3 regions of the Rhizobium sp. BK181 genome follow, and region 3 is predicted to be linked to each of the others. Evidence: predicted binding sites of a transcription regulator. Region 3 holds the regulator's gene; each other region holds the start of a gene.
The links. Region 3 encodes LexA, which represses DNA repair genes until DNA is damaged. Its sites were predicted from a motif close to TGTTCNNNNTGTGTTCNG; they were not measured.

Region 1 (10,009 bases), on a different contig from region 3:
TGCATGGCCGTCGAAAGGCCGGTAATGTCGATCCCAAGATCGGAGGCGCGCTCACGGTCGATCGTCACCGACACCTGAGCCTGGGTCGGCTCGTTGGTCAATCTCGGCGTGTCGTAATGGCCTGTAGCATCGAGCGCCAGGACCAATTGTGCAGCCGCGGTCGTCAGCGCCTCGTGATCGTTACCGACCAAAGCCATCTGCAGGCCGTTGCCGGCGCCGCGAATGCGCAGGCTGTTCGACTGGATGGCGTTGCCACGGAGCGCCGGGACCCTCGCAGCCGTGCGATTGATGTCTGTCACGATCTCCGCCTGCGTACGTTGACGCTCGCCCCAAGGCGCCAATGTCAGCACCATGAAGCCGCTGTTGACCTGTCCGCCCTGCCCGGAGATGGAAAAGATGTTGCTGATATCACCGCTGTCGACGAGCGGCTTAAGATACTCTTCGACCAGCTGCATCTTGTCGCGCGTGTATTCGAGACTGGAACCCTGCGGCGTCGTTAGGCGCATCATCACCAGCGCCCGGTCTTCATTCGGCGTCAACTCGCTTCGAACCGTCTGGAACGCGAGGACCGCCGCACCCGCGAAAATCAGGCAAGCGACGATGACGATCAGCGGCGCATTCAGGCAGGCATGCAGCGACCAACGGTAGGCATCGGCGAACCATGTGCCGAAACGTCCGAGGAGGCCGTGATCTTCGAGCATCTCCTTGGTCAATATCCGCGAGGCCAGCATTGGGCACAACGTCAAGGCGACGATCGACGAAAGGCCGACGGAGAAAGCCAGCACGAAACCGAATTCCCGGAACAGCCCACCCACCTGCCCCGGGAGGAAGGACAAAGGTATGAAGACCGCGGCAAGCGTTGCGGTCGTCGCGATGACGGCGAAGAATACCTCGCGCGTGCCAAGCACGGCGGCCGCCCTTGGGCCCATGCCTTCCGAGCGTCGGCGCACGATGTTTTCGAGAACGACAATGGCGTCGTCGACAACGAGACCGGTTGCCAGCACGATCGCAAGCAGCGTCAGGATGTTGATCGAGAAGCCAACGAGATAGACAGCCGCCAGCGTCCCGATCAAAGCCACCGGCATGCTGACCGCCGGAATGATCGTTGCTCGCCAATCCCTGAGGAAGAGATAGATGACGGCGGTAACGATCACAGCGGCCAGGATCAGTGCCAGCACGACCTCATGAATTGCGCCCTGGATGAACACGGCATCATCGCTGGTGATGGCGATCCGCGTGCCCTCAGGCAGCGTCTTTGAGAGCTCGGCGACAGCATCCTTGATGCCGTTCGAGATGTTTAGAGTGTTTGATTGCGCCTGGCGAATGATGCCGAGACCGATGCCAGGGACACCGTTGGAGCGCAGAGCCGTCTGCCCGTCGCGCGGCCCAAGTGTCACGTTCGCCACATCGCCGAGGCGAACGTGGTTCTGCAGGATGACGTTGGAGAAGTCTTCCGGTGTCTGCAGGCTTGCCATCGCACGCACGACGATCGTCTGCGTCGGGCTCTTGAGCGATCCTGCGGGCACGTCAAGAGCCGCGCTCGACAGCGCCTTCGTGAGATCCCCGACGGTCAGTCCTCGGCTCGCAAGCTCGCTCTGGTTGACGTCGACGCGGAACACCTTCTCCTGGTCGCCATAGGTTTCGACATCGGCAACGCCGTCGACCGAAGCGAGGCGATCGATGACCTGGTTTTCGACGAGAAGGGTCAGATCGTCCATGTTGAGTTTGGACGAGGTGACTGCGAGGCGCATGATCGGCTGGGAATCCGAATCCGCCTTGACAATCTGTGGCGCATCCGCCTCTTCGGGCAGGCGATCGGCGATGCGACCGATGGCATCGCGCACATCGTTTGCGGCAACCGCGAGATCGACGGAATCGGAGAATTCCAGCGTCACCCGGCTCTGGCCGAACTGCGAGCTGGAGGAAATCGACTTGAGGCCGCTGACGCGCGCGGCCGCCCCCTCGATCACCTTCGTCAGTTCCTGATCGATCGTCTGCGGCGAGGCACCGTCGAACGTCGTGCGAACGGTGACGACGGGCCGATCTACATCAGGCAGTTCGCGCACTTCGATCCCGGCATAGGCTGCCAGGCCTGCGACAATCATCAGGGCATTGAAAACCAGCGCAAGGATGGGGCGCCGGACGAACAGCGCCGTAAATGTCTGTTTGCCGGAAGCCGGCTTGTCCTGCATTTCAATCACGTTCATTGCGTGACGGGCTCCAAATTCGACGCGACTTCGCCGGCAACCCGCACTGCCCCGCCTTCACGGACGCGCTGCAGGCCCTCGGTAACGATGGCGTCGCCATCCTTCAGATCAGCCTTGACGAGAATGTAGTCTGGATTGCGCTGCACGATACTGACCCGCACTTTGCCGGACTTGCCATCGACGACCTGCCAAACAAATGCCCCTTGCGAGTCCCACTGGACAGAAAGCGGATCGACCGCGGGATATCGGTCGCCGCCGAATTTCATTCCGACATTGAAGGACATGCCCGCGCGCAACTCGTCGGAGGCGTTGTCGATCCGGGCCCGCACGCGCATCGTCCGACTTGCGGCGTCTATACGGTTGTCGATTGCTTCGACCACACCTGAAAAAACGCGTCCCGGTCGGGCGACCGACGTCGCCTCGACCGGCTGACCGACTGTTATGGTGTTGGCGAAGCGTTCAGGCACCCAGTAGTCGACGAGGATTTCGGTCCGGTCGTCGAGCGTCGCGACCGGTGTCGTCGTCGAAACGTTGTCGCCGATGTTGACCGGGATGATGCCGACAATGCCGTCGATCGGCGCAACGATGCTGCGGCGCTCAAGATTGAGTTCGGCCGCCTGCAACTGCAAGCGTGCACCCTGCTCCGCAATCTCGGCATCGAAAACATCCATGCGCGACACGCTGGATTTGATGTTGTGGTAGAGGCTGGATTTCTCGACAGCGCTCTTCAATGCGACATCGGCCTGGCCGCGAGCGATGACTTGCTCTTCGCTGTCCAGCTTTGCCAGAACCTGCCCTTTGGTGATCCTATCGCCCGACTTGATCAGGATCTCGCGGATCGTGCCGCTCGCCTGCGGCATGACCACCACAGAACGAATGGCATCTCCCGTCCCGATGGCGCTCAAGCGATCATTGACGACACCACGGACGACAGCTTGAGTGGCGACGAGAACCGGAGCATTGGCGCCGCCACCGCCGCCGCCACGCCGCCGTTGTCCCTCTCCGCCGGCGGCCGGTTGCGAACTAGCCTCGCTGGGCGCCAATTTTGAAACCTCTGAAAAACCGGCCTTACGCAGCGTCTCGCCGGCCCCAGGCACAAAGTAAACCCATCCGGCAAAGCCGGCCGCAATTACGACAACGCAAACTACAAACTGCTTCCAAAATGGCATTCACGTCTCCAGAGGGACTCGAGGCTAGTCCAGGGTCTATCGAAAGAGGCGTTCGCAGGACAAATTGCCGCGCGTCTGCGACAATATTGTCCCTTTGCTGACCACCGGCAAGCGAATTGGTCCCGCATTACTGAATTGTAATATCAAGACTGAGTTACTGTTGTGGCAACTCTCAACCCTCTGGACCGTGTTGTAGAATTTCGTTCTCAACGTCAAATGACGGTTTTGTTTTCTAACGTTTATTGACGATGCTTACGCGCAACCGCAGCTGTCTCTTGTCGCATATGCGGGCAGTTCCCGGAGCCGGCTTTCTCGAATGCCCGGCGTAAGCTGAGGAAAGCTGGCATTGAGGGGAATGAAAGCAGAACATCTTTTCTGGCCTTTCCATCCCGAATCACTACATTACGCGCCATGAGCAATAGTTTCGACGATATCCCCTTCTTCGACGAAGAGCCGGATGAGGCGCCGCGCAAGCAGCCGGCTCCTGCCGCTCCCGCCGCCGGAGGGCTCGCCGCCCGCGCCATGGCTGCGCGCGATGGCGGCAAGCGCCCCGATTATCTTTCTGGCTTGAACCCTGAGCAGACCGAAGCCGTCGAAACGCTGGAAGGCCCGGTTCTCGTGCTTGCGGGCGCGGGCACCGGCAAGACGCGCGTTCTGACGACGCGCATCGCCCATATCCTCAACACCGGCCGCGCATTTCCCTCGCAGATCCTTGCCGTCACCTTCACCAACAAGGCTGCACGCGAGATGAAGGAGCGCATTGCCGTTCTCGTCGGCGGCGCCGTCGAGGGCATGCCTTGGCTTGGCACGTTCCATTCGATCGGCGTCAAGCTCCTGCGCCGCCATGCCGAACTCGTCGGACTGCGCTCCGATTTTACCATTCTCGACACCGACGATGTCGTGCGCCTGATCAAGCAGCTGATCCAGGCAGAAGGCCTGGATGACAAGCGCTGGCCTGCCAAGCAGTTCGCCGGCATGATCGACACCTGGAAGAACAAGGGCCTAGGACCGGGGGACATTCCGGAAGGCGACGCCCGCGCCTTCGCCAATGGCAAGGGCCGCGAACTCTACTTTGCCTACCAGCAGCGGCTGTCTACGCTGAACGCCTGCGACTTCGGCGACCTCCTGATGCATCCGATTGCGATCTTCCGGAAGAACCCCGATCTTCTCAAGGAATATCACGGCCGCTTCCGCTACATCCTCGTCGACGAGTACCAGGACACCAACACCGCCCAATACATGTGGCTGCGGCTGCTTGCTCAGCGCCCGAGGGGCGAGCCGCAAAATGTCTGCTGCGTCGGCGACGACGACCAGTCGATCTACGGTTGGCGCGGCGCCGAAGTGGATAACATCCTGCGCTTCGAGAAGGATTTTCCGGGCGCCAAGGTCATCAAGCTCGAGCGCAATTACCGCTCGACGGCGCATATTCTCGGGGCCGCCGGTCACCTGATCGCCCACAACGAAGGCCGCCTCGGCAAGACGCTTTTTACCGACCGTAGAGATCCAGAGGACATCAAGGTGCAGGTGCACGCCTCGTGGGATTCCGAGGAAGAGGCCCGCGCCATCGGCGAGGAGATCGAGCAGCTTCAGCGTGGCGCCGCTACCGGCAAGCGGCATCTGCTGAACGACATGGCAATCCTGGTTCGCGCCTCGTTCCAGATGCGCGAATTCGAAGACCGCTTCGTCACGCTTGGCCTCAACTACCGCGTCATCGGCGGCCCCCGGTTCTACGAGCGCCTCGAAATCCGCGATGCGATGGCCTATTTCCGCCTCGTCGCCCAGCCTGCCGACGACCTTGCCTTCGAACGCATCATCAACACCCCGAAGCGCGGCCTCGGCGATACGACCGTGCGCGCGCTTCACGATTATGCCCGGGCCCGCGACATTCCGATGCTGGCAGCCGCAGCCGACATGATCGAGACTGACGAACTGAAGCCGAAAGCGCGCAAAGCCCTCTTCGACGTCGTTCAATCATTCCGCCGTTGGCAGGAGATGCTCGAGAGCACGCCGCATACCGAGCTTGCCGAGCAGATCCTCGAAGAGTCGGGCTACACCGACATGTGGAAGAACGACAAGTCAGCCGATGCGCCGACCCGTCTCGAAAACCTCAAGGAACTCATCCGCTCGATGGAAAGCTTCGAGTCGATGCGCGGCTTCCTCGAGCACGTCGCGCTGGTGATGGACGCAGAGCAGAACGAAAACCTCGACGCCGTCTCGATCATGACGCTGCACTCCGCCAAAGGTTTGGAATTCGACACCGTCTTCCTGCCGGGTTGGGAGGAAGGCTTGTTCCCGCACCAGCGTTCGCTCGACGAAAGCGGCCGCGCCGGTCTCGAGGAGGAGCGCCGCCTTGCCTATGTCGGCATCACCCGCGCCAAGCACCGTTGCCACATCTGGTTTGTCTCCAACAGGCGCATCCACGGCCTCTGGCAATCGACCATACCGTCGCGATTCCTCGATGAATTGCCGGAAACGCATGTCGAGGTTGCGGAAACCGAACAGAGCTATGGCGGCTACGGTCGCGGCGGCGGCGGTTACGGCCAGTCGCGCTTCGACAAAGCTGATCCCTTCGCTAGTTCCTCTTATTCGACGCCCGGGTGGAAGCGTGCCCAGCAGAACAAGACGGACGCCACCCGCGACAACTGGGGCACCCGCTCGGGCCACGCCGTCGAACGCATCGGTTACGGCGAAAGCGGCCCGCGAGGTCGCACCATCGATGGCGAACTGGTGGCGAAATCAACCGCCACGGAGCCGTCGAAATTCAAGACCGGCGACCGCGTCTTCCACTTGAAATTCGGCAACGGCAACATCGTCGAGATCGAGGGCAACAAGCTGACGATCGAGTTCGACCGTGCCGGGCAGAAGCGGGTCTTGGATGGGTTTGTCGACCGGGTTTCGTAAAGCGAGGATTGTGCGTTTCGTAAAACCTTGCTCTCTCCGGAATCCGGGCCTCACCCATTCGTGACTTCGTTTGCGGCGGCGCGTCCCGCATACTGCGCGCTCCCGCGCGCACTGATCGCGGGAGAGTAGGAGGACGCAGATGAAACGTTATTCGCTATCTCTGATCGCAGCCTCGCTCATGATTGCCGTCTTGAGCAGTCCAACCATCGCCTTTGCCTGCAACCACATCATTCTCGGGACCTGACATCGAGGGTGCATGAACGCGGCACTTGCCGCGGCAGCGAGGAAGTCCGAATTCGCAGAGCGGGCATGACGCCCGCTCACCCCAGGATCGGCATCGAACCCAGCCCCAATATGTCGTTGAGCAATGCCAGCCCGATCCCGGCGGCGACGACCGCGATCCCGATCAGAAACAACCGCCTTGCCCGGTCATACTTGGCAGCAATCAGCGAATCCCGGGCGAGCAGATCGGCGAAAACCTTGACCTGCAACGCAATACCCACTGTCAGCAGCAGCATCGGCAGAATGTCGATCCGGCTCCAATCGTTTGGATTCGAGACCCAGCGGCTGACGAAGCTCAGGGAAAAGCCGAGGATGATGCCGGCTGCCGTCAGCGAGCCGTTGCGGAACGTCGCGTCGATCTTCTCTTCTGGACCGGGCTCGGTCATGGCTTGGGCTCCGGGTTATCCTTCGGTAAAGAAAGGCAGAGATTCCCGGACTCGGCAAGACCACGGCTCGCCGCAGATCCTATGGACACTAGGCGCAGGCTTCAGCCGCAAACCTTGCGCCCCGCTCTTCAAGCAGGCGTCGCAAGACGCTTCGATGGCATCTGCTTTCGCTCTCACAGTAGCAGCCGATCGAAAAATGACTGGCATGGGAAAGCGTCGCCAGCAGGTCGAGCACATGGCTCGCCTCCGGCACTTTCATTTCCTTGGTGAAGCTGCGCACGAAGGCCGTCCACTCGGCGTCGGTGGTTGCCGCCTTCGCTTCGGTGACAAGCACCTGGCTCGGTGAAAGGATTGGCAGCCAGACGTCATAATAGTTGCGGCTGGCAAACTCTTCTTTCGGCACGCCACGCGGCGGCCGGCGAACAGTGCCGATCCGCACACCTTCACCTTCTCCCCTCGGTGACCCCAATTGCACGACGCTAATAGCCACTGCAGCCTCTCCATCGACCCGCCGCGATATCTACAGCAAACGCCGCGCTCTCACCAGAGACCCGGGCAAAGGCGCCACCTGACCTGTTTGCGGTAGGCGCCATAACCCGGCAGATCCCGCACGAGGCGTTTCTCCTCGTCGAGCAGCCGCGCGATAAGGCCGCCCAGGATCGGCAGCACCACGAGCACGCCCCAGTAAGAGCCGAGCGCCAAAGGTACGCCGAGAAACATCGGCAAGGCTGACGCATACATCGGATGACGCACAAGGCTATAGAGACCCGTCGAGATCACTCGCTGCTCAGCGGTCACGCCGACGGTCGCCGCCGCAAACGAGTTCTGCCGGAATACAAAGAAGAACCCGATGTAGCCGGCAGCGATCAGCAGGTTGCCGAGAACGACGACAGCGACGGGAACGGAGCCCGACCAACCATACCGGTAGTCGAGCGTCGAGACGACGAAGAGCGCGATAATTGCAACGCTGTTGAAGGATTGTATGCGCTTCTGCGATGGCTCACGTTCCGCCGTCGGCCCGACGTGGAGACGCAGCTCAACCAGTTTCGGATCGTGATTGACGAAATATACCGTAAGGGCCGCGGACCACCCGCAGAAATTCGCAAGAAACAGCCATCCTTGCCAATAAGACAGGGAACCCGCGATAAGGAAGGTTATCACCAGCATGACGAGGCAAAACTTCACAGTCGCCACCGTCGCTTGCCGCCCGATACTCTGAACGCCACTCACCATTGTCACACTCTCGCGTGTTTGTAGCCGCGAGATCCCATTACCCTAGATTGGCCTGACGACGCGCGCGTCAATGGCGCGGAGGAGAAACCACGGCGTCAAAACAGCGCAACCTGTTATCGCCGCGTCAAGCGAAGGTTTACGAATCATCCTTAAAGATCCGTGAGGTAACGCCGCGCACTCAACAATCGAAAGCCCTGTCATGAGCGATTCCGATATCTTTGACCTCTCACCTATCGCGATGTGGATCGAGGATTTCAGCGGTGTTAAGACACAATTCGATCGCTGGCGCGCCGAAGGCGTCGACGATATCAGAGCCTATCTCAGGGAGGACACGGGTCGCGTCGCCTCCTGCTCGCAACTGATCCGCGTACTGCGCGTCAACAGGAAGACACTCGAACTCTTCGAAGCCAACGACCTCGACCACTTGGTAGCAAATCTCGGTTCGGTCTTTCGCGATGAGATGCTCGAAAGCCACGTCAACGAACTGGCCGAACTCTGGGACGGCAAGACGGAGTTCACGAGCAGCGCCGTCAACTACACACTGTCCGGACGCCGGCTTGATATCCAACTGCGCGGCTCGGTGCTGCCAGGGCACGAGCAATCGCTTGCACAGGTGATGCTCGCGACCGAAGATGTCACTGCTCGTGAGGAAGCACGCCGCAAGGAACGCGAGAATCGGCGTTACGCCGAAGGCATCTTCGAACATTCGCCGGTTTCGCTTTGGGTCGAGGATTTCAGCCGGATCAAGCTGCTGCTGCAGAGTGTTCGCGATCGCGGCATCGACGATTTCAGGGTGTTCACCGACGTCCACCCGGAATTTGTGCGCCAGTGCATGAGCGAGATTCGTGTCATCGACGTCAACCAGGCCACACTCGACCTGTTCTGCGCGCCGGACCGTCGCACGTTGATGCACCGTATCGGCGATGTCTTTCGCGATGACATGGAAAAGCATTTCCGCGAACAGCTGATCGAGTTGTGGCATGGCCGTCTATTCCATCAGCGTGAAGTCGTGAACTACGCGCTTGACGGCTCCGAGCGCTATGTCCTCCTTCAGTTCTCAGTTTTGCCCGGCCACGAGGCGGACTGGGCATTGGTGCAGGTGGCGCTCACCGACATCACCGCGCGCAAGAAGGCCGAGGCTTATCTCGAATATCTCGGCAAGCACGACGTGCTGACCAAGCTCCACAATCGTGCCTTCTACGTCGACGAACTGAACAGGCTGGAGCGCAAGTCGCTGCGTCCGGTGTCGGCCGTCATCATCGATCTCAATGGCCTGAAGGAAGCAAACGACCAGCTCGGGCATGACGCAGGCGACGCGCTGCTGCGTCGACTGGGCGAAGTTCTGGGCGGCGCTGTCGCACAACCCAACCATGCGGCCCGAATTGGCGGCGACGAGTTTGCAGTTCTCATGCCTGGCGCCGACAAGCAGGCCGTCGCCACGATGGTCGAGACGATCGGCGAACTTCTGAAGATCAACAACCAGTTCTATTCCAATGCACCGCTCAGCATTTCTCTGGGTGTCGCGACAAGCGAGCCCGGGGAAACGATGGAGTCGATGGTGCGGCGTGCCGACATTGCCATGTACGCACAGAAGCGCGCCTATCACGCCAGTCGCACGGCAGAAGAACAGGCAGGCGCGAAGTCCGCCTCCGCGGCCTAAGACCCGTCCAATTCGCGGTCGAGAACCTCCCACCAACCGCACAATAAAATAGTTTGAATACTACCAATTCGACTCCAAATGAATATATGAAGCCTTGTGGCTTGCTGCACGCCTCCTCCCAAGCGCTCTGCCGAGCCACCGCCGGCCCATCGCCTTGATAGCTCCGAGGGA
Region 2 (10,009 bases), on a different contig from region 3:
ATCGTCTCTTCGCTGAATGTCCCGTAGTCCTTGGCGAGCAGCGGCAGATCGAGGAGCCACTCGCCGGGATAGTCGACGATATCGATTGATAGTCTGCCTGGCGAGAACAGCCGGTTCCAGCCGCTTGCGCTCTGATAGTCCAACGTGATGCGCAGTTCGGAGATCGCCCGCGTCGAGTCCGGCCATACGCGATCCTTGACGAGGGAGCGAATGTGATCCTCGTACTGGAAGCGCGGCACTGCATCGTCCGGTTGCTGCTCAAGCCGCACCGCCGAAACACGACCGGACTGGACGGGTTCGAAGAGTGGCAGACGACCGCCGTGCAGAAGGTTGTGGACCAGAGATGAGATGAAGACCGTCTTGCCGGAACGCGACAAGCCGGTCACGCCGAGGCGCACGGTGGGATTGATCAGGCCCGACGCCCGGTCAGCAAGATTGTCCAGGGCAATGCGCGCGTCGTCGGAAAAGGAGGTCAGGCTGGGCGGCAAGGCGGAATTCCGGTGGATCGTGACAAGCCATATAGGGACCGCAGGTCGACGCGAAAAGACGTTCCGCGAAAAGACCTTAGTCGATCACAAAATCAACGAGACGCCAGCCTGGCAACCCGCCGTCATAGTCCAGAACCGCAAGGCCGGCCGTCGGAAAGCCGGTCGGCAGCGCCTGACAGAGCGCCTCGTGCCCAATCAACGCTTCGAGCGTCTGTTCCATCGTTGGGTTATGGCCGACAAGCATTACTGAATTGATGGCTTCTTGTGCGTCGATGATCTCAAGGTAGACCTCCGGCGAGGCATTGTAGAGGGCGTCGACAAACCGGAGGTCAAGCGTAGAGCCCATGGCCCGATGCACGGCATCAGCAGTGTCCCGGCAACGCGCAGCTGTGGAGCTCAGAAGCAGATCCGGCCTGTAGCCTTTGTCGGCAGCCTTGTCGGCGACGATCTCAGCGTCCGCATAGCCCTTGTCGTTCAGCGGGCGGTCGAAATCACGTTGTCCAGGTGCGGCCCAGGCAGCTTCGGCGTGCCGTAGCAGATAAATCCGGGAGGGCGGAGGCGTGATTGCAGCCATAGGAAAATCCACGTCGAAGGGACTTTTTCAGTAGCGGGTGAGCGGCCCGCGCGTCAACCGTGCCGGCAGGAGTCGCCGCTAAATCCAGGGTAGGAAAGTGTGGGGTTACCGGGAGCGAAACACGTGCTCGGCGGAATAGTGGTGAGAAAATAGTCTGTTAGCGTAAAAATATGACAGATTTAAAAAACTGTTTACCTAGCGTATTTGGCTTGAATCAACCGCAGTGCTCGCGATATACACCCGCCAGATGAGATGTTCTTCAGGAGAATCGCGTTGAGTGAGAAGATCGATCTTAGCAACTACGTACCCTCGGAAGAGGAAGAGTTCATGAACGGTAATCAGCGGGCTTATTTCAGAGCCAAGCTGGTGGCTTGGAAGAATGATATCCTCAGAGAGGCGCGCGAAACCCTCGACCACCTGGCAGAGGAAAGCGCAAACCATCCGGACCTTGCTGACAGGGCATCGTCTGAAACCGACCGGGCCATCGAACTTCGAGCCCGCGACCGCCAGAGAAAGCTGATTTCCAAGATCGACGCAGCACTGCAACGTATCGAAGACGGCACCTACGGCTATTGCGAGGAAACCGGCGAACCAATCGGCCTCAAGCGGCTTGACGCTCGACCGATCGCAACGCTCTCGATCGAAGCCCAGGAACGGCACGAGCGCCGGGAAAAGGTCTACCGGGACGAATAATCCCGAAATGCCGACAAGAAAAAGGGCACCACGGTTTCCGCGGTGCCCTTTTTTATTTGTGCGTCGATCGACTATTTGTCGCGATTGACGCTCATTTCACCGAAGATGCGTGCGACTTCGTTTTGAAGAGCGGCATCCGCACCGGTAATCGGGGCCATTTCAGGATCGCGGCGAGGTTGGTTGCCCGGTGCTGGACTGGGCCGCGGCGCAGGTGCCTGCGGTGCCGGTACGATGCGCTCAGCGGCAAGCGTGCTGGTCATTTCCTCCTCGAGAATGCGCTGAAAGTCGCTCGGCTGTACTGCTGGCGCTAAGGTTCCCACTTCAACAAACGCCGACGAGGGCTGCACGGGCGCAGGAGCGCTTCGGATGGGCGATGGGGTGATCTGCGGCTCGATGCGCTGTTGCGGCAGCACACGCTGGCGGGCAGAATCAAGGATATCAGCGGCGGCTGAGGCTTCGATCGGGGCAGGTGTTGGTCGTGGTTCGAACGAGGGTGCCTGACGTGGTTCGAACGACGGTGCTGGACGCGGCGCGCGCTCACGTTCGGCAGCAACCGGCGGCGGCGAGGGGGGCGTTGGCGTGGGAGCGATAACCGGTTCAGGCTGTGCTTCGATTGGCGCGCGCTCGCCGAGAGAAGGTTCGGTCGGCGTGTGACGAAGGACCGGCGGTGCATTCTCGACTTCGGCAGGCGCAATGCGAGCGGGCGCTACCGGTTCAGGCGCCATCTCGATCTGCGGAGGCGCCAACTGCGCCGGGGCCGGAACGGCGGCAGATTGATTCGTTATCTCGACCGATGCGGGCTTGTCTACAACTTCGCCAATGCGGCTCTCGATCACGATATCGGTCGGACCGCCGATCATGATCAGATGCTCGATATCGTCACGGCGAACGAGGACGAGGCGCCTGCGCGCATCGACGGCGGCGGCATCGAGAACCTGCAGCCGTGGTTGGCGATTGCGACCACCACGGACGAAGGGCGAAGGCGCGCGGCTACGGACGATCCAGAGTACGACAATCAGCAGCAACAGAGCTAGGCCGACGCCGCCAGCGGCAAGAAGGAAGCGGCTTCCGTAAGCTCCCATGAGATCATCGAACATCTTGGTTTACTCCCTTCGCGGTTTTGCACCACATCGCGATATTACCACTTCGTAGACAAGTCGCGACGGCCTTGTCCAGTCATCCCAACCCGAAGTGGAATTCGAACATGTTTTCTTAACAACGCATTTTAATGGCGAAATTGGCGCTCTTCGCTGTGAATTCAATCAGTCTTCATGGAGACCAGTGTTTTTGCGGAGACCGCAAATTGGTAAGAAGAAAAGGCGCCTGATTCCTGCTTTGTCTCCCTGTTACGACCGAAGCCCGGCAGGCCATGCGAGGGAATAGATGACGAAACCGCGTCAGGCCGAAGACTTTAACGAACCGCTCTTGGACCGCGGGGGGCGCACGGGCACGGCTTTGCGGATCATTCTGCTTGCGCTTGTCTTGATTGGCGCAGCCGCCGGGTTCGTTGTCTTCAAACGCTCACTAGACAATGAGATGGTGCTCGGTGTTCTCGGCGTGCTAGCCATGGTCGGGATCTTCTTCCTGGTGTCCTCGGTGATCGGTTTCATCGAGGTCATGCCGCAGCGGCAGTCGGACAGCCTGGCGCGGGCCTTCTTGAACAGCCACCCCGACGGGTCGCTGATTACCGACGAGAAGGGCCGCATCGTCTATGCGAACGCGGCCTATGGTCAATTGACCGGCGCGCGCAAGTCGACGGAGGTTCAGACGCTTGAAGCCCTGCTGTCGCGACATCGGGAATCGAACGAGGCGCTTTATCGCCTCTCCAACGGACTGCGTGAGGGCCGCGAGGGCAGCGAGGAATTCCGCCTTTTGCGGTCGCTCGGCCCTGCAACAAGTGGCGCGGGAGCGCATTGGTACCGTCTGAAAGCGCGGAGCCTGCGGAGCGAGGAGATAGGACGCAAACCTCTTCATATCTGGCAGATCAGCGACATCACATCAGAGCGCGACGATCAGGAGCGGTTCTTCAAGGAATTGCAGAATGCCATCGACTATCTCGACCATGCGCCGGCTGGGTTCTTCTCGGCAGGGCGCAAGGGCGAGATTTTCTACCTCAACGCGACGCTTGCCGAGTGGCTCGGCATCGATCTCACCAAATTCGTGCCCGGTTCGGTAACGATTGGCGACTTTGTCGCGGGCGAGGGGCTTGCGCTGATCCAGTCGGTGCAGGCGGATCCCGGCCTGAAGAAGACGGTGACGCTCGATCTCGACCTAAAGAAGATGAACGGTCAGAGCCTGCCTGCACAGATCGTTCACAGCGTCACGTCGATGCGTGACGGCGCGCCCGGAGAAAGCCGGACGATTGTGCTGACCCGCCAGAAGAGCGGAGAAAGCGACCAATCCGCCTCGGCCGCGGCGATGCGGTTTACGCGTTTCTTCAACAACACACCGATGGCGATCGCCTCGGTGGACGGCGAAGGCCGCATCCTGCGCACCAACGCGCCTTTCCTGAAGCTGTTTTCCGGAATCGTCTCCCGCAATGACGTTGAGAACGGTGCCTTGCTTGAGGTCATTGTGCAGGACAGCGACAAGGCAAGGCTGCAAGACGCGCTTGCGGCTGCCAAGGACCGGCAGGGCGATATCCCGCCGATCGATTCGCGCACGCCGACGGATGAAGCCCGCCACTTCCGCTTCTACGTCAATGCGGTGATAGACCAGAGCGACGAGGCGCCGGAAGAGGCCGCGATCGTCTATGCCGTCGAGGTGACCGAGCAGAAGGCGCTCGAGGCGCAGATGGCCCAGACGCAGAAGATGAATGCGGTTGGCACGCTGGCAGGTGGGATCGCGCACGACTTCAACAACGTTCTGACGGCGATCCTGCTGTCCTCAGACCATCTGCTGCTGCAGGCACGGCCTGCCGATCCAGGCTTTGCGGACCTGATGGAAATCAAGCGCAACGCCAATCGTGCCGCCGTGCTCGTGCGGCAACTGCTGGCGTTCTCGCGCAAGCAGACGATGCGACCGACCGTGCTCAATCTGACCGATGTGGTGGGCGACCTCAGGATGCTTGTCGATCGCCTGCTGTCGGGTACGAATGTGAAGCTCGACGTTGAGTATGGTCGTGATCTCTGGCCCGTGAAGACGGACCTTTCGCAATTCGAGCAGGTGCTGATCAACCTCTGCGTCAACGCGCGCGATGCCATGCCGCAAGGCGGCAAGCTGACGCTTCGCACGAAGAACGTGACGGCGGACGAGGTGGCCGCGTTCAACTATTCCTACATGCCGCATGAGGACATGGTGCTTGTCGAGGTCTCGGACAACGGGACGGGCATCGCGCCTGAGATCATGGACAAGATTTTCGAGCCCTTCTTCACAACGAAGGAAGTGGGCAAGGGAACGGGGCTTGGCCTCGCGATGGTTTATGGCATCGTCAAGCAATCGGGCGGGTTCATCCAGCCCGAGTCCGAAGTTGGCAAGGGGACGACGTTCCGGGTGTTCCTGCCGCGCCATATTGTAGAGCCGGCGGTTGCAGCAGAGGTGGACGCCGTGACGCCAGCGGCTGGTACACCGATCGAAGCCGTGCCGGCAGCTGTGGAGCAACCTGAGGATTTGACCGGATCCGCCGTCATTTTGTTGGTCGAGGATGAGGAAGCGGTGCGTCGGGGCGGCAAGCGCATGCTCGAGACCCGCGGCTATACGGTTTACGAGGCGGGATCCGGCGTCGAGGCGCTGGATATCATGGACGAACTCGAAGGTAAGGTCGACATCGTCGTTTCGGATGTCGTGATGCCGGAGATGGATGGTCCATCGCTGCTGCGCGAACTGCGCAAGAATTATCCGGACCTGAAGTTCATTTTCGTTTCGGGTTATGCCGAGGATGCGTTTGCGCGCAACCTGCCGCCGGATTCGAAGTTCGGCTTTCTGCCGAAGCCGTTCTCCCTCAAGCAGCTTGCCGTCGTCGTCAAGGAAACGCTTGACAGCTAAGGGGCGCCTTGGCGCCCCTCCTTCAAACAATCAACCGGCTAGCGCGACGGCAATTTCTGCTGCCAGTCGCGCATTGTTCTCAACGAGCGCGATGTTGGTCTTCAGGCTCTGGCCGTCGGTCAGGTCAAAGATCGTGCTGAGCAGGTAAGGCGTCACTTCCTTGCCGGTGATTTCGTCGCGCTCGGCGCTGTCGAGCGCGCGCTCGATGTAGATTTCCATTTCCTCGCGGGGGATCTCGTCTGCCTCCGGCACCGGGTTGGCAATCAGCATGCCGCCGTCGATGCCAAGTTGCTCGCGCACCGTCTGGAAGTTGGCGATGGCCGCCGGGCTGTTCAGCGTCAACGGGCTGCGCAAACCAGAAGCGCGCGACCAGAAGGCCGGGAATTCCTCGCTTTCATAGGTGACCACAGGCACGCCAGCGGTTTCCAGCACTTCCAGAGTTTTCGGAATATCGAGGATTGCCTTGGCGCCGGCGCAAACGACGATGACGCCGGTGCGGCCGAGTTCTTCGAGGTCAGCGGAGATGTCGAAGCTTTCTTCCGCCCCGCGATGGACGCCACCAATGCCACCGGTGGCGAAAACCTTGATGCCGGCGCGTTCCGCGGCGATCATCGTGGCTGCAACAGTCGTCGCACCGTGACGGCGCTCGGCAATCGCGAAGGCAAGATCGGCGCGCGAAACCTTGAGGACGTCCTTCGCCTGCGCCAGTTGCTCCAACTGATCGGACTCTAGGCCGATATGCAGCGTGCCGTGGATGACTGCGATGGTAGCCGGAACCGCACCCTGTTCGCGTATGAGCGCCTCGACGCTGCGCGCCATCTCGATATTGCCGGGGTAGGGCATGCCATGGGTGATGATGGTCGATTCGAGAGCAACGATCGGCGCGCCGCGCTGCTTGGCGCTTGCGACTTCCTTGGAGTAGGCGATCGGCAGGAGGGGGGAGATCGGTTTCGTCATTGTCTCTTCCATTTCGTCGGTAGTGGCTTCAATGCAAAATTCTCGCTGGCGGAACAAGGGCAAGTGTCTCCCTCACCAAATCCGGAGAAAGATTTTCATTGACCGCGTGTGGGGACTGCACAGTCAGGGCTGCCGCGGCTGCACCCTCGCGCACGGCATCGGCCAAGGGCATTCCGCGCATAAGCCCTGATATGACGCCTGCTGCAAGCGAGTCGCCGGCGCCGGTGACATCGGCGACGCCCTCGAGATTTACGGGCTGCAGGGCAACAACACGGCGACCTGCAAACGCGATCAGCTCGCGTTGGCCGCGCGTGACGACGCCTCCGCGCAGACCGATGTCACTCAACAGTGACGGCCAGTGGGCCGGGTCGTTTGGCCGTTCGCCGGTGAGCGCGGCGGCCTCGGCTTCATTGAGGAATAGATAGTCGATTCCGTGGATGCATGGTTTCAGCTTGACGGCCTTCGCCGGCGAGATCGCGATCGCGCCCACCGGCTTGCCGAGAGGCTTGGCGCGCTCGACGATCGATGCCAGCGTTTCTGCAGGCAGGTTGGCATCAAAGAGGATGAAATCAGTCGCGGCAAAGGTCTCGCGGACAGCGCGGATCGACAACCGGCGCGGCACGAACATGCGATAGAGATCCATGTCGGCAAGCGCAATCACCAGGTTTCCGTCGTTCTCGATGATTGCGGTGTAGCTCGGCGTCTTCCGGTCGAGAAAAACAAAGGGGCGGTCGTGAACGCCCGCAAAATCGGCTGCCTCGCTCACCATCTCACCGATCGGATCGCCGCCGCGGGGCGAAATCATGGTCACCTCGAACCCCAATCGCGCCAGATTGCGTGCGGCATTGAAGCCGCCGCCGCCTGGCTCCTCAAACCATGAGCCTGGATTGCTGGCACCGGCAACGGTGTCGCCGGAAATGCGTCCGCGCCTGTCGATATGAGCTCCGCCAAGGACCAGAATCTTCTGTTTCATCTCATTGTCCCGCAAGGTCGGAAGATGCGAATCGTCCCGCTGCCGCTACCCGGCTGGCCGGTAGCGCCCTATCTCTAAGCTGTTGCTTTCCATCACTAAAACAAATGCAGAACACAGGCCGTTTTACCTTTTTCTTTCAGTCATTTGAAGGCGGCTTGCGCAATGAGAACAAATGCGGTACAAAATCCGCATTGGCGGCGACATTGCTTGAGCGGCTTCAATAACCTAAAGGTGGATCGAATGTCACAGAATACATTGCGGCTTGTAGAGGACAAATCGGTGGACAAAAGCAAGGCACTTGAAGCGGCACTCTCACAGATCGAGCGGTCGTTCGGCAAGGGCTCAATCATGAAGCTCGGCTCGAACGAGAATGTCGTCGAGATCGAAACGGTTTCGACGGGTTCTCTCGGGTTGGATATCGCGCTCGGCATCGGCGGCCTTCCGAAGGGTCGTATCATTGAAATTTACGGACCCGAGAGTTCGGGCAAGACGACGCTGGCGCTGCAGACGATTGCGGAATCGCAGAAGAAGGGCGGCATCTGCGCCTTTGTCGATGCAGAGCACGCGCTTGATCCGGTCTACGCCCGCAAGCTCGGCGTCGATCTGCAAAACCTCCTCATTTCGCAGCCGGATACGGGCGAGCAGGCGCTCGAGATCACCGACACTCTGGTCCGTTCTGGTGCCGTCGACGTTCTCGTTGTCGACTCCGTCGCTGCGCTGACGCCGCGGGCGGAAATCGAAGGCGAGATGGGCGACAATCTGCCGGGCCTCCAGGCTCGTCTGATGAGCCAGGCACTGCGCAAGCTGACGGCTTCGATCTCGAAGTCGAACACCATGGTTATCTTTATCAACCAGATCCGCATGAAGATCGGCGTCATGTTCGGCTCGCCGGAAACGACGACTGGCGGTAACGCGCTGAAGTTCTATGCGTCCGTTCGCCTCGACATCCGCCGCATTGGCGCGGTCAAGGAGCGCGAAGAGGTGATTGGCAACCAGACCCGCGTCAAGGTCGTCAAGAACAAGATGGCGCCTCCGTTCAAGCAGGTCGAATTCGACATCATGTATGGTGAGGGTGTTTCGAAGACCGGCGAGCTCGTCGACCTCGGTGTCAAGGCGGGTATCGTCGAGAAGTCGGGCGCCTGGTTCTCCTACAACAGTCAGCGTCTCGGCCAGGGCCGCGAAAATGCGAAGCTGTTTCTGCGCGACAATCCGGATCTCCTGCGCGAGATCGAGACCGCGCTTCGTCAGAATGCCGGTTTGATTGCCGACCGCTTCCTGCAGAATGGTGGTCCTGATGCAAATGACGGTGACGAGGCTGCAGACGGCTAATTCTGCCTGACGGTTGCCAGAAGTTCAAAACCGGCCGCATTCCTCGATGAGAATGCGGCCGGTTTTGTTTGTCTGCTGGACAGTGGTTAAGGCGAGCGATAAAAGCCACTGGATTTAAGTTTTGACCTGCCTCCCGGCAGCATTGAAGGGCATAGCATGAGCGGTGTGAATGATATCCGGTCGACCTTCCTCGACTACTTCAAGAAGAACGGCCACGAAATCGTTCCGTCGAGCCCGTTGGTGCCGCGAAACGATCCGACGCTGATGTTCACCAATGCCGGCATGGTGCAGTTCAAGAACGTTTTTACCGGCTTGGAGCAGCGGCCGTACAAAACCGCCTCGACGGCGCAAAAGTGCGTCCGCGCCGGCGGCAAGCATAACGACCTTGATAACGTCGGCTACACTGCACGCCATCACACCTTCTTCGAGATGCTTGGGAACTTCTCCTTCGGCGATTACTTCAAGGAGCGGGCAATCGAACTTGCCTGGAACCTGATCACCAAGGAATTCGCCATCGACGCCAAGCGCCTCCTGGTCACCGTCTATCACACGGACGACGAAGCCTTTAATCTCTGGAAGAAGATCGCCGGCCTGTCCGACGACAAGATCATCCGCATCCCTACCAGCGACAATTTCTGGGCGATGGGCGATACCGGCCCGTGCGGGCCATGCTCAGAAATCTTCTATGACCACGGCGATCATATCTGGGGCGGTCCTCCCGGCTCGCCGGAGGAAGATGGTGACCGCTTCATCGAGATCTGGAACCTCGTTTTCATGCAGTACGAGCAGGTCACGAAAGAAGAGCGCGTGGATCTCCCGCGCCCGTCGATCGACACCGGTATGGGACTTGAGCGCGTCGCTGCAGTGCTGCAGGGCAAGCATGACAACTACGATATCGATCTTTTCCGCGCCCTGATCGAGGCCTCGGAAGAGGCGACCGGCGTCAAGGCCGAAGGCGAGCAGCGCGCCAGCCACCGCGTCATCGCCGACCACCTGCGCTCGTCTGCCTTC
Region 3 (10,009 bases):
TCGCCTTGTCGGTTTCGATTTCGGCGATCACGTCACCAGACTTGACGGTGTCGCCTTCCTGCTTGAGCCACTTGGAAAGTGTGCCTTCTTCCATCGTCGGAGAGAGGGCGGGCATGAGAATATCGATTGGCATGGGTCGTCCCTCCCCGATTAGAGCAGAATGTCAGTGTAGAGCTCGGATGCATCCGGCTCGGGATCTGACTGGGCGAAGTCTGCGCTGTCGGCAACGATATCGCGGACGTCCTTGTCGATCGCCTTGAGATCGTCTTCCGAGGCCCAACCCTTCTCCAGCAGGCGCGCACGCACCTGCTCGATCGGATCCTGCTCCGAGCGCATCTTCTGCACTTCTTCCTTGGTGCGGTACTTCGCCGGGTCGGACATGGAGTGACCACGATAACGATAGGTCAGCATCTCGAGGATGATCGGGCCCTTGCCGGAGCGGCAATGCTCGAGGGCTTCGTCGGCTGCAGCCTTGACCGCGCGGACATCCATGCCGTCGACCTGAATGCCGGGGATGCCGAAGCCGGAACCGCGGAGCGAGTAGTTCGACTGCGCGGTTGCGCGAGCGGTCGAGGTACCCATGGCGTAGCGGTTGTTTTCGACGATGTAGATAATCGGAAGCTTCCAGAGAGCAGCCATGTTGAAGCTCTCGTAGACCTGGCCCTGGTTAGCAGCGCCGTCACCGAAGTAAGCGACGGAAACGCTGTCGTTGCCGCGATACCGGTTTGCAAAGGCAAGACCCGTTCCGAGCGAGACCTGAGCACCGACGATGCCGTGACCGCCGTAGAAATGCTTCTCTTTCGAGAACATGTGCATCGAGCCGCCCTTACCGTGCGAATAACCGCTGCGACGGCCGGTCAGCTCGGCCATGACGCCACGCGCGCTCATGCCGGTCGCCAGCATGTGGCCGTGATCACGATAGGCCGTGATGACCTGATCGCCTTCCTTCTGCGCCATCTGCATGCCGACGACGACAGCTTCCTGGCCGATATAAAGGTGACAGAAACCGCCAATGAAGCCCATGCCGTAAAGCTGGCCGGCCTTCTCTTCGAAGCGGCGGATCAGCAGCATATCGCGATAAGCGCTGAGCTCTTCATCACGCGTGAAATCGGCAACAGGACCACCATTGGTGGCCTTGTTTGCCGGCTTTGCGCTAGTTTTACGGCTGGAAACGGTCGCGGTTTTTCGCGGCGCCATTCAACCCTCCCTATGGGTTTGTCGGTTCTTTGGTTGGGCGTACCATAGGGAAGAAATTTCGCCACAGCAATGCCATAAATGCATGGCTCGTATTCACCAGCAATTCACTGATAAATAACGCTTTATTTGAATTAACCGAATTCCAGTTAATTGGAATAGTGATTGAATATGACGATCTCATCGGCACGAGAAACATTAAGCTGAAGACGCGCTTTCTCGTCCAGCATATCCTTGTCCATCGAACCGTCACTCAGCAGCGCGACCTGCTTTTCGAGATGCTCGCGCTTGCCTTTCAGAACCGCCAACTCCCTCTCACGCGCTATCCGCTGGCGCTCGAACCCTTCGGTTGCCCGCAGACCGTAATCACCATGAATACAATGATAGCCGAAGTAGGAAAGAAACGCGACCGTCATGGCTGGAACCACGAAACGACCGATCTTTTTCTTCTTGTGATGCTTTGTCCACATAAACGCACGCTCGAACGCATTACCTCGATGCGCTCAAGACTACCGGGCAGAGATTAACTGTCCGTTGACTATGAAAAATCAGGCAAGAAAAAACCCGCGCCTTTCGAAGGCGCGGGTCGAAGTGGTTAAAATCAGGCGCAATTAACCGCGGATGATCGAGCGGCCGGCATAGCGGGCCTGCGGGCCAAGACCTTCTTCGATGCGGATCAGCTGGTTGTACTTGGCGAGGCGATCCGAGCGCGACAGCGAGCCGGTCTTGATCTGACCGCAGTTGGTGGCAACCGCGAGGTCAGCGATCGTCGAATCTTCGGTTTCGCCCGAACGGTGCGACATGACCGCGGTGTAGGCTGCCTTGTGCGCGGTGTTGACGGCATCGAGCGTTTCCGTCAGCGAGCCGATCTGGTTGACCTTGATGAGGATCGAGTTGGCGACGCCCATCTTGATACCGTCGCGCAGGCGAGCCGAGTTGGTGACGAAGAGATCGTCGCCGACCAGCTGGACCTTCTTGCCAGCGAGATCGGTCAGAGCCTTCCAGCCGTCCCAATCGTCTTCGGCCATGCCGTCTTCGATCGAGATGATCGGATACTGGGCAGCGAGCTGAGCAAGGTATTCGGCCATGGCGCCCGGCTCCAGAGTGCGACCTTCGCCTTCGAGCACGTACTTGCCGTCCTTGAAGAATTCGGTCGAGGCGCAATCAAGGCCAAGGCAGATATCGTCACCCGGCTTGTAGCCGGCTTTCTCGATCGACTTCATGATGAAGTCGAGGGCTTCAGGGGCGCTCTTCAGGCCCGGCGCGAAACCGCCTTCGTCGCCAACGTTGGTGTTGTGACCCTGAGCCGACAGTTCCTTCTTGAGGACGTGGAAAACTTCCGAGCCCATGCGAACGGCTTCGCGGATAGAATCGGCGCCAACCGGAAGGATCATGAATTCCTGGAAGTCGATCGGGTTGTCGGCATGCGCGCCGCCGTTGATGATGTTCATCATCGGAACCGGCAGCAGGTGGGCGGAAGCGCCACCGACGTAGCGGTAGAGCGGCAGTCCGGCAGCCTGCGCAGCGGCCTTGGCAACAGCGAGCGATACGCCGAGGATGGCGTTGGCGCCGAGGCGCGACTTGTTCGGCGTGCCGTCCAGCTCGATCATGATGTTGTCGATCTGGATCTGGTTTTCGGCATCGATGCCGCCGATTGCGTCGAAGATTTCCGTGTTGGCGGCTTCGACAGCCTTTTCCACACCCTTGCCGAGGTAGCGCTTGCCACCATCGCGAACTTCGACGGCTTCATGCGCGCCGGTCGACGCGCCCGACGGAACCGCCGCGCGGCCCATGCTGCCATCTTCCAGATAGACATCGACTTCGACGGTGGGGTTGCCACGGCTGTCGAGAATCTCGCGGGCGATAATGTCGGTAATTGCGGTCATCGGCTTTTCCTACTTGAGGGTGGATAAATCGTTTGAAATCCGTCTTAATCGAAGACGCGCAAATTACAATGGCGCTTTGCGCATGCTTCGCAGCGATGTTCGTGCGTGGCCTATTACACGAACATGTCAGTCTTTTGAACGTCAGGTTTTCGCGATCGCGTCGAAGGCCAGGAGCTTTTCGAGAAGCCTCGGCATGTCCTTGAGATAGACCATGTTCGGACCGTCAGACGGCGCGTTGTCAGGATCTTCGTGCGTTTCGACGAACACACCGGCGACACCGACGGCAACGGCCGCGCGCGCCAGCGTCTCCACGAATTCGCGCTGGCCGCCGCTGGAACCACCCTGCCCTCCGGGCTGCTGCACCGAATGGGTGGCGTCGAAAACAACAGGGGCGCCCATCGCCGCCATGATCGGCAGCGAGCGCATATCGGAGACCAGCGTGTTGTAGCCGAAGGAAGCGCCGCGCTCGCAAAGCAGGATATTCGGGTTGCCGCTGGAATTGAGCTTGTTCAAGACATTCTTCATGTCCCAAGGGGCAAGGAACTGGCCCTTCTTGACGTTGATTGTGCGACCGGTTTTGGCGGCTGCGACCAGCAGGTCTGTCTGGCGACTGAGAAAGGCCGGGATCTGCAGGACGTCGACGACCGTCGCCACCTCGGTGCACTGCTCCTCGGTATGGATGTCGGTCAGGACAGGAAAACCGTATTCCTTCTTGAGGTCGGAAAAAACCTCCAGCGCCTTATCAAGGCCGATGCCGCGCTGGGCGGAGAGCGATGTCCGGTTCGCCTTGTCAAAGGAGGACTTGTAGACAAGGCCGAGACCAAGCTTGTCGCAAAGCTCCTTCAATACACCGGCGACCATGAACGCATGTTCGCGGCTCTCCATCTGACACGGTCCGGCAATCAGCGACAGCTTGCCGGTATTCGAAAAGGTGACGCGGCCGGCGCCTTCGCCGACCGCGACTTCGGAATTTGTCTGGCTCATCGTTTCTCCTCGAAGGCGAAGAGCGCACCCTGCCCGGGCGCTGCCTTCACCAGAATTCGATTGTTCTTGCGCGTGTAGGTCATCCCGTTAGCAGCCAAATGCGCTTCTGTCACGGCGAGATCACCGACCTTGAAAACAACGGCAACGCCGCGAAGGCCGCGATCGTCTGAGGGAGCAGAAATATCGAAGTAGGCATCCAGTCCATCGGGGGACAGAACGATGATCCTGGCGTTGGGCGTTGCAACACTTACACCAAAGGCCTCGTTGATCACCGTCAGGCCGTGCGCCGCCGCGCGCACAAATGGTCCAAACGCCTTTGGGTCCGGCGCGCCAAGAACGATCTCCGCGATCCCGCCCACGCCATTTGGGTGCACTTGCAGTGCCCTTCGATCGGCAGGCAGCGGATTGACCCTCTGGCAGGTGAAAAAAAAGAAATCAGGTGCGCGCAGGTCAACTGCGAACGCGAGTTTGAATGCAGCAGTGGCTTCCGAGCCGTCGGGCATCTTCATCGGCCGCTCGAACTGCAGCATCTCACCGCCGTTGATCTTCTCCCCAAGGAATCTAGCGTGGTCGCGGTCGGCGTCCCCCGTCGCGAAGACCACTGCGGACAGTCCATCCTCGCCGCATCGAAACCGAAAGGCACGGTCACGCGCGGTGAAGACGTTGCCCTTCCTCGCCGACGCCTCGTGCAGTTCAAGGCTGGCGACGCCCAGTGGCTCCAGATAAGTTTCGTCGGCGAAGAAGATACAGGCGTTCTCTGTTCCGAACGGGTGCCGCGCATCTGGCGCGACGGTGAATCCCAGCATTCCGAGGCGCTCGCGCGCAAGCCTGATGTTGGACACCGGCAGCACAATGTGGTCCAGCGGATGTGCTTCGCTCATGGCAAACTCCCCGGGGATTTGCGAAGATGTGCGCCGGGCAAGAGAACAATGCAACCCCCTTCTCCGCATTCACTCAAAAGCGACGCAAAAACTGAACAAGTTGCAGGCAAGTTTTACGAAAATTTAGGTACTTGCAGAACACATATGGAACATATAGTGTCTGTTCTGGCTTTGTTTCACAACTCTGGGGTTCAACTTCGATGCTGACGCGCAAGCAACAGGAGCTTCTTCTCTTCATTCACGAACGAATGAAGGAGTCCGGTGTCCCCCCATCTTTCGACGAAATGAAGGACGCTCTCGATCTCGCGTCGAAGTCGGGCATCCACCGCCTGATTACGGCGCTGGAAGAACGCGGCTTCATTCGCCGACTGCCGAATCGAGCCCGCGCTCTGGAGGTCATCAAGCTGCCAGAGGCATATAATCCCAGTCTCCAGCCGCGCCGCGGTTTCTCGCCGAGCGTGATCGAGGGCAGCCTTGGCAAACCTCAACCGGTCGCGCCGCCAAAGCCGGCCGCGCATGCGGACAATGGCAATTCGGCCTCTGTACCTGTTATGGGGCGGATCGCTGCAGGCGTGCCAATTTCTGCAATCCAGAACAATACGCACGACATCACGGTTCCGGCCGACATGCTTGGCCCAGGCGAGCATTATGCGCTCGAGGTGAAGGGTGACTCGATGATCGAGGCCGGCATCTTCGACGGCGATACGGTGATTATCCGCAACGGCAGCACCGCCAACGCCGGCGATATTGTTGTCGCACTTGTCGATGACGAGGAAGCAACCCTCAAGCGCTTCCGCCGCAAGGGCGCTTCGATCGCGCTTGAAGCTGCGAACCCGGCTTATGAAACGCGTATTTTCGGACCCGATCGCGTCAAGGTTCAGGGCAAGCTGGTCGGCCTCATTCGCCGCTATCACTAAAGACAGGCGGCTCTCCATCGAAGGTGCCGCTTCGCCAATTGTATGCCCGATGCCGCATCCAGGGCCGGTCAAGTGTCTTGTAGGCCGTCGTCACGACAGGCGTTCCCTGTTCGTCTATTCGTATCTCTGCCGCACCCGAGCGGCGCAAGGTTTCCCCCGTGAACAACAATGCACCTGACCGGCATTCGCTTGCGCGCAGGCGAGCGGGTGTAACGACGATGTCGGCGGTGTCGCAGGCAGCGCCGACGTAGGCGGGATCTTCGACGATCGTCAGAACGTAGCCGCTGTCGTGCGCCGCTGTGCACCAAGCGCCTTTCAGGCAGACGAAACGGTTCTCAACGCCTCTCGCAACGACCTGCCGCAACGCGTTGCGAGCGTTATGCAATTCGTCGGCCGAGAGCCTCCGAGGCTTGCCGTCGCCGTCTCGCCGGCGGACCGGTTTGACACCCTCTATCAGGAGCGGCGGCCGGGCTTGCTCCGCAACCAGAGCCCTTCGCCATTGGTCGAAAATGAAGTCGGGTGGGCGCGTCCGGTTGGAAGCAATAACCTGATTGTCGACAATCGCGACGAGACCGCCATCCTCGGCAATGATGAAATCTGGCGCCGGTCTGGACGGCGCGAGCACAACGAACAGAGTTGCCAACGCGATCGCAACAGCGCCAAGGTACCGCAGTCTGGTGCGCAGAAGCGCAAGCACGAGGAAGCCTGCGACGGCGACAGGAAAGTACCAAACCGGCAATCGACCGATATCGACGTTGCCGCCCCATCCCGAGACCATCTTTGCAATGGCGATCACAATTTCGAGCCCGAACCCGGCGATTTTCCAGGGAACGACATCGAGGCCAAACGGCGTCAGCAGCATCGCGAACATGCCCATAGGCATCACCACGAAGGAGATTACCGGCATGGCCATGAGATTTGCGGGCAATCCATAAGCGCTGAGCCGATGGAAATGTTCGACTGCAAAGAGCGCGGTCGAGAAGCCTCCGATCATTGAGGAAAGGAGGATGCCAGCAAAGAAGCGTGCGACAAAAACTACGGGCTTCACTGCCCTGACTTGCAGCAAGGGATGTTCGCGCGCGGCTCGCTTCGACCACATCGCATAACCGGCAACCAGCGCAAGAGTCGCCGCAAATGACATCTGGAAGCTCGGGCCTAGCGCCTCGGATGGAGACAAGAGCAGAATCACCCAAGCCGATAGGGCAATGTTGCGTAGACTGATTGACGGCCTGTCGAAGAATACAGCGGCCAGCATGATTGCCATCATGATGAAGGCTCGCTCTGCCGAGACCGCAAAGCCCGAGATCATGTAATAGGCTGTCAGGGCGACGAGCGCGCCAGCAGCTGCAATCTTCTTGGTCGGGTACGCCTGCGTAACGGATGGAAACAGGCTCAGCAGTTGGCGTAGGCCGACGAAGAAGATACCCGCGGAGAGCGCCATGTTGAGACCGGAGATTGCCACGATATGCGCCAGACCCGCCTGTCGCAGCGCGTCGGTGGTTTCCCGCGAGATCGCGCGCCGCTCGTCGGTGACAAGCGACGCCGCAAAGGCGCCGGTGTCGCCCGGCAGGATTCCACGGATGCGGTCTCCAATTCCGCTTCGAAGACCATCCAGCCAGTTGGCTCCGCGCTCCGAAATCGATGGTGTGCCGACCGCTGGCGGCATTGAAACGCTTGGCGAACCATAAAAGAAACCGTTCGCGCCAATCTCGTCGAAATAGGCGCTGAAGGCGAAGTCGTTGAGCCCAGGCAGCGCCGGTCCCGCAGGCGGGGTCAATCGTGCCCGTCCCGTCAACCACTCCCCGATTTCGAACGGTTCTTTCTGCCCACGCGCGACGACTGAAACCCGGTCTAGCGGCCGCCTAATCTGAGGCGACTGGGTGCCGGAAATGGAGACGATATAGCGCCAACGACCCGCGCCATCCCCCTCCCGACGCTCGACCCGACCAGTGATCGTTGTGGTGACGGGCGTATCCAGTATGACGGTCGCCCTGCTCCGCGTTTCGTATTGGGCCGAAAGCATTCCCGCGACGCAAAGCAAGCCGGCCAGTGCTGAACTCCGGACAAACGGACGCCCTTGGCCCGCCGCCATTGCAACAAGTGCCAACACAACAACCCATGCCATCAAGCGCGTCGTGGGAGGGTCACTTGCGAGTTCGAACCAGAGGACGGCGCCGGCTCCGAGGAAGACCGGCGAGAACAGAAACAACCGTCCATGTTCCATCTCCGCTGTCGCGGAACCTTGGAGCCATGAAGCCCAGTCCCGTGTCGCAGCTTTGATCCGTGTCGGCCACGCGATGGAGGACTGCGTGCGCATGGCCGGCAACAGCTTGGCGGCCGATCGATTCAACAGGAGAGACCGCTCCGCTGCACGCGCGGAAGCATCCGCGGCAGGCGCGGCCTTCGTTACTTCAAATGGCTTCAACCCCGGCATGCATTTGCGCCAAAAAACAGCCGCCCTTGCAACCACAATGCAAGCTATCGAGGCGTCAGGCAATAATAATCGATTGAAATCTGAAGGAAAATCTGAACGCTGAAAAGCCAAGGATTATCATCGGCTTCTGCTATGCGCAGGGCTCATCGCAGCAGTGCCCAAAAGTTGATACTGCAATGCACAAAATGGCATCACGGTAACTTGGCATTAGGCGCGCGATCATATAGCAATCATCGACGACGCTTAACCCTATGGCGCTTTTATGGCGCCACCCGCCAGTTTGGAGGATCAGAATGACGGAACAAAGCGCAACACTGAAAATCGGTGACAAATCAGTCGATCTCGCCGTCAAGAGCGGCACGATCGGTCCTGATGTCATCGATATCGGCGCCCTCTATAAGAACACGGCTTCCTTCACTTACGATCCTGGTTTCACCTCGACCGCATCCTGTGAATCGAAAATCACCTACATCGACGGCGACGCCGGTGTGCTATTGCATCGCGGCTATCCGATCGAACAGCTTGCCGAGCACGGTGACTTCCTCGAAGTCTGCTATCTGCTTCTCTACGGCGAACTGCCGACCGCTGCCCAGAAGAAGGATTTCGACTATCGCGTCACGCATCACACGATGGTGCATGAACAGATGAGCCGGTTCTTTACGGGCTTCCGCCGCGATGCGCATCCGATGGCTGTCATGTGCGGCTGTGTCGGCGCGCTGTCCGCCTTCTACCATGACTCGACCGACATCACGGATCCGCATCAGCGCATGGTGGCAAGCCTGCGCATGATCGCCAAGATGCCGACACTCGCCGCCATGGCCTACAAGTATCACATCGGCCAGCCCTTCGTTTACCCGAAGAACGATCTCGACTACGCCTCGAACTTCCTGCGCATGTGCTTTGCAGTTCCCTGTGAGGAATATGTCGTTAATCCGGTGCTCTCGCGAGCAATGGACCGCATCTTCATCCTGCACGCCGACCACGAGCAGAACGCCTCGACCTCGACCGTTCGCCTTGCCGGCTCGTCGGGCGCGAATCCGTTTGCCTGCATCGCAGCCGGCATTGCATGCCTCTGGGGCCCGGCGCACGGCGGCGCCAACGAAGCAGCGCTGAACATGCTGACCGAGATCGGCACCGTTGACCGCATTCCGGAATACATCGCCCGCGCCAAGGACAAGAACGATCCGTTCCGCCTGATGGGCTTCGGTCACCGCGTCTACAAGAACTACGATCCGCGCGCCAAGATCATGCAGAAGACGACGCATGAAGTTCTCGGCGAGCTGGGCGTCAAGGACGATCCGCTGCTCGAAGTGGCGATGGAACTCGAGCGCATTGCACTGACTGACGAGTACTTCATCGAGAAGAAGCTCTATCCGAACATCGACTTCTACTCCGGCATCACGCTGAAGGCTCTGGGCTTCCCCACGACCATGTTCACCGTGCTGTTTGCTCTCGCCCGTACGGTCGGCTGGATTGCCCAGTGGAACGAAATGATCGAGGATCCGGAACAGCGCATCGGTCGCCCGCGTCAGCTCTATGTCGGTGAGCCGCAACGCGATTACGTGCCTGTTTCCAAGCGCTAATCAGCGATCACAGATTGCAAAGAAGCCCGGTCAGGAATGGCCGGGCTTTTTCTTTTGAAGGACATCGAGGACGATTTCGGCCGCATGTTCCCCCGGCGGCTTTTCGGTCTGCATTCTCTGCCAGAGAACG

Region 1: the regulator LexA is predicted to act here: its motif matches at 3,728-3,745, upstream of FHT77_RS09615 (ATP-dependent helicase).
Region 2: the regulator LexA is predicted to act here: its motif matches at 7,766-7,783, upstream of recA (recombinase RecA).

The regions. Positions count from the first base shown of each region.
Region 1 is NZ_JACHZA010000002.1:449,799-459,807, reverse strand. It holds gene FHT77_RS09625 (efflux RND transporter permease subunit) at 1-2,207, opposite strand, end outside; gene FHT77_RS09620 (efflux RND transporter periplasmic adaptor subunit) at 2,204-3,376, opposite strand; gene FHT77_RS09615 (ATP-dependent helicase) at 3,788-6,277, shown strand; gene FHT77_RS09610 (hypothetical protein) at 6,598-6,945, opposite strand; gene FHT77_RS09605 (DUF488 domain-containing protein) at 7,034-7,435, opposite strand; gene FHT77_RS09600 (methyltransferase family protein) at 7,486-8,178, opposite strand; gene FHT77_RS09595 (sensor domain-containing diguanylate cyclase) at 8,378-9,838, shown strand.
Region 2 is NZ_JACHZA010000015.1:80,558-90,566, reverse strand. It holds gene FHT77_RS24800 (YcjX family protein) at 1-488, opposite strand, end outside; gene FHT77_RS24795 (SixA phosphatase family protein) at 565-1,062, opposite strand; gene dksA (RNA polymerase-binding protein DksA) at 1,336-1,755, shown strand; gene FHT77_RS24785 (flagellar biosynthetic protein FliO) at 1,827-2,852, opposite strand; gene cckA (cell cycle histidine kinase CckA) at 3,139-5,739, shown strand; gene FHT77_RS24775 (pseudouridine-5'-phosphate glycosidase) at 5,770-6,696, opposite strand; gene FHT77_RS24770 (carbohydrate kinase family protein) at 6,725-7,669, opposite strand; gene recA (recombinase RecA) at 7,910-8,998, shown strand; gene alaS (alanine--tRNA ligase) at 9,155-10,009, shown strand, end outside.
Region 3 is NZ_JACHZA010000011.1:47,459-57,467, forward strand. It holds gene FHT77_RS21670 (pyruvate dehydrogenase complex E1 component subunit beta) at 1-133, opposite strand, end outside; gene pdhA (pyruvate dehydrogenase (acetyl-transferring) E1 component subunit alpha) at 151-1,197, opposite strand; gene FHT77_RS21680 (FtsB family cell division protein) at 1,344-1,664, opposite strand; gene eno (phosphopyruvate hydratase) at 1,806-3,080, opposite strand; gene kdsA (3-deoxy-8-phosphooctulonate synthase) at 3,222-4,064, opposite strand; gene FHT77_RS21695 (VOC family protein) at 4,061-4,945, opposite strand; gene lexA (transcriptional repressor LexA) at 5,146-5,862, shown strand; gene FHT77_RS21705 (ComEC/Rec2 family competence protein) at 5,843-8,179, opposite strand; gene FHT77_RS31515 (hypothetical protein) at 8,178-8,399, shown strand; gene gltA (citrate synthase) at 8,590-9,879, shown strand; gene lpxB (lipid-A-disaccharide synthase) at 9,910-10,009, opposite strand, start outside.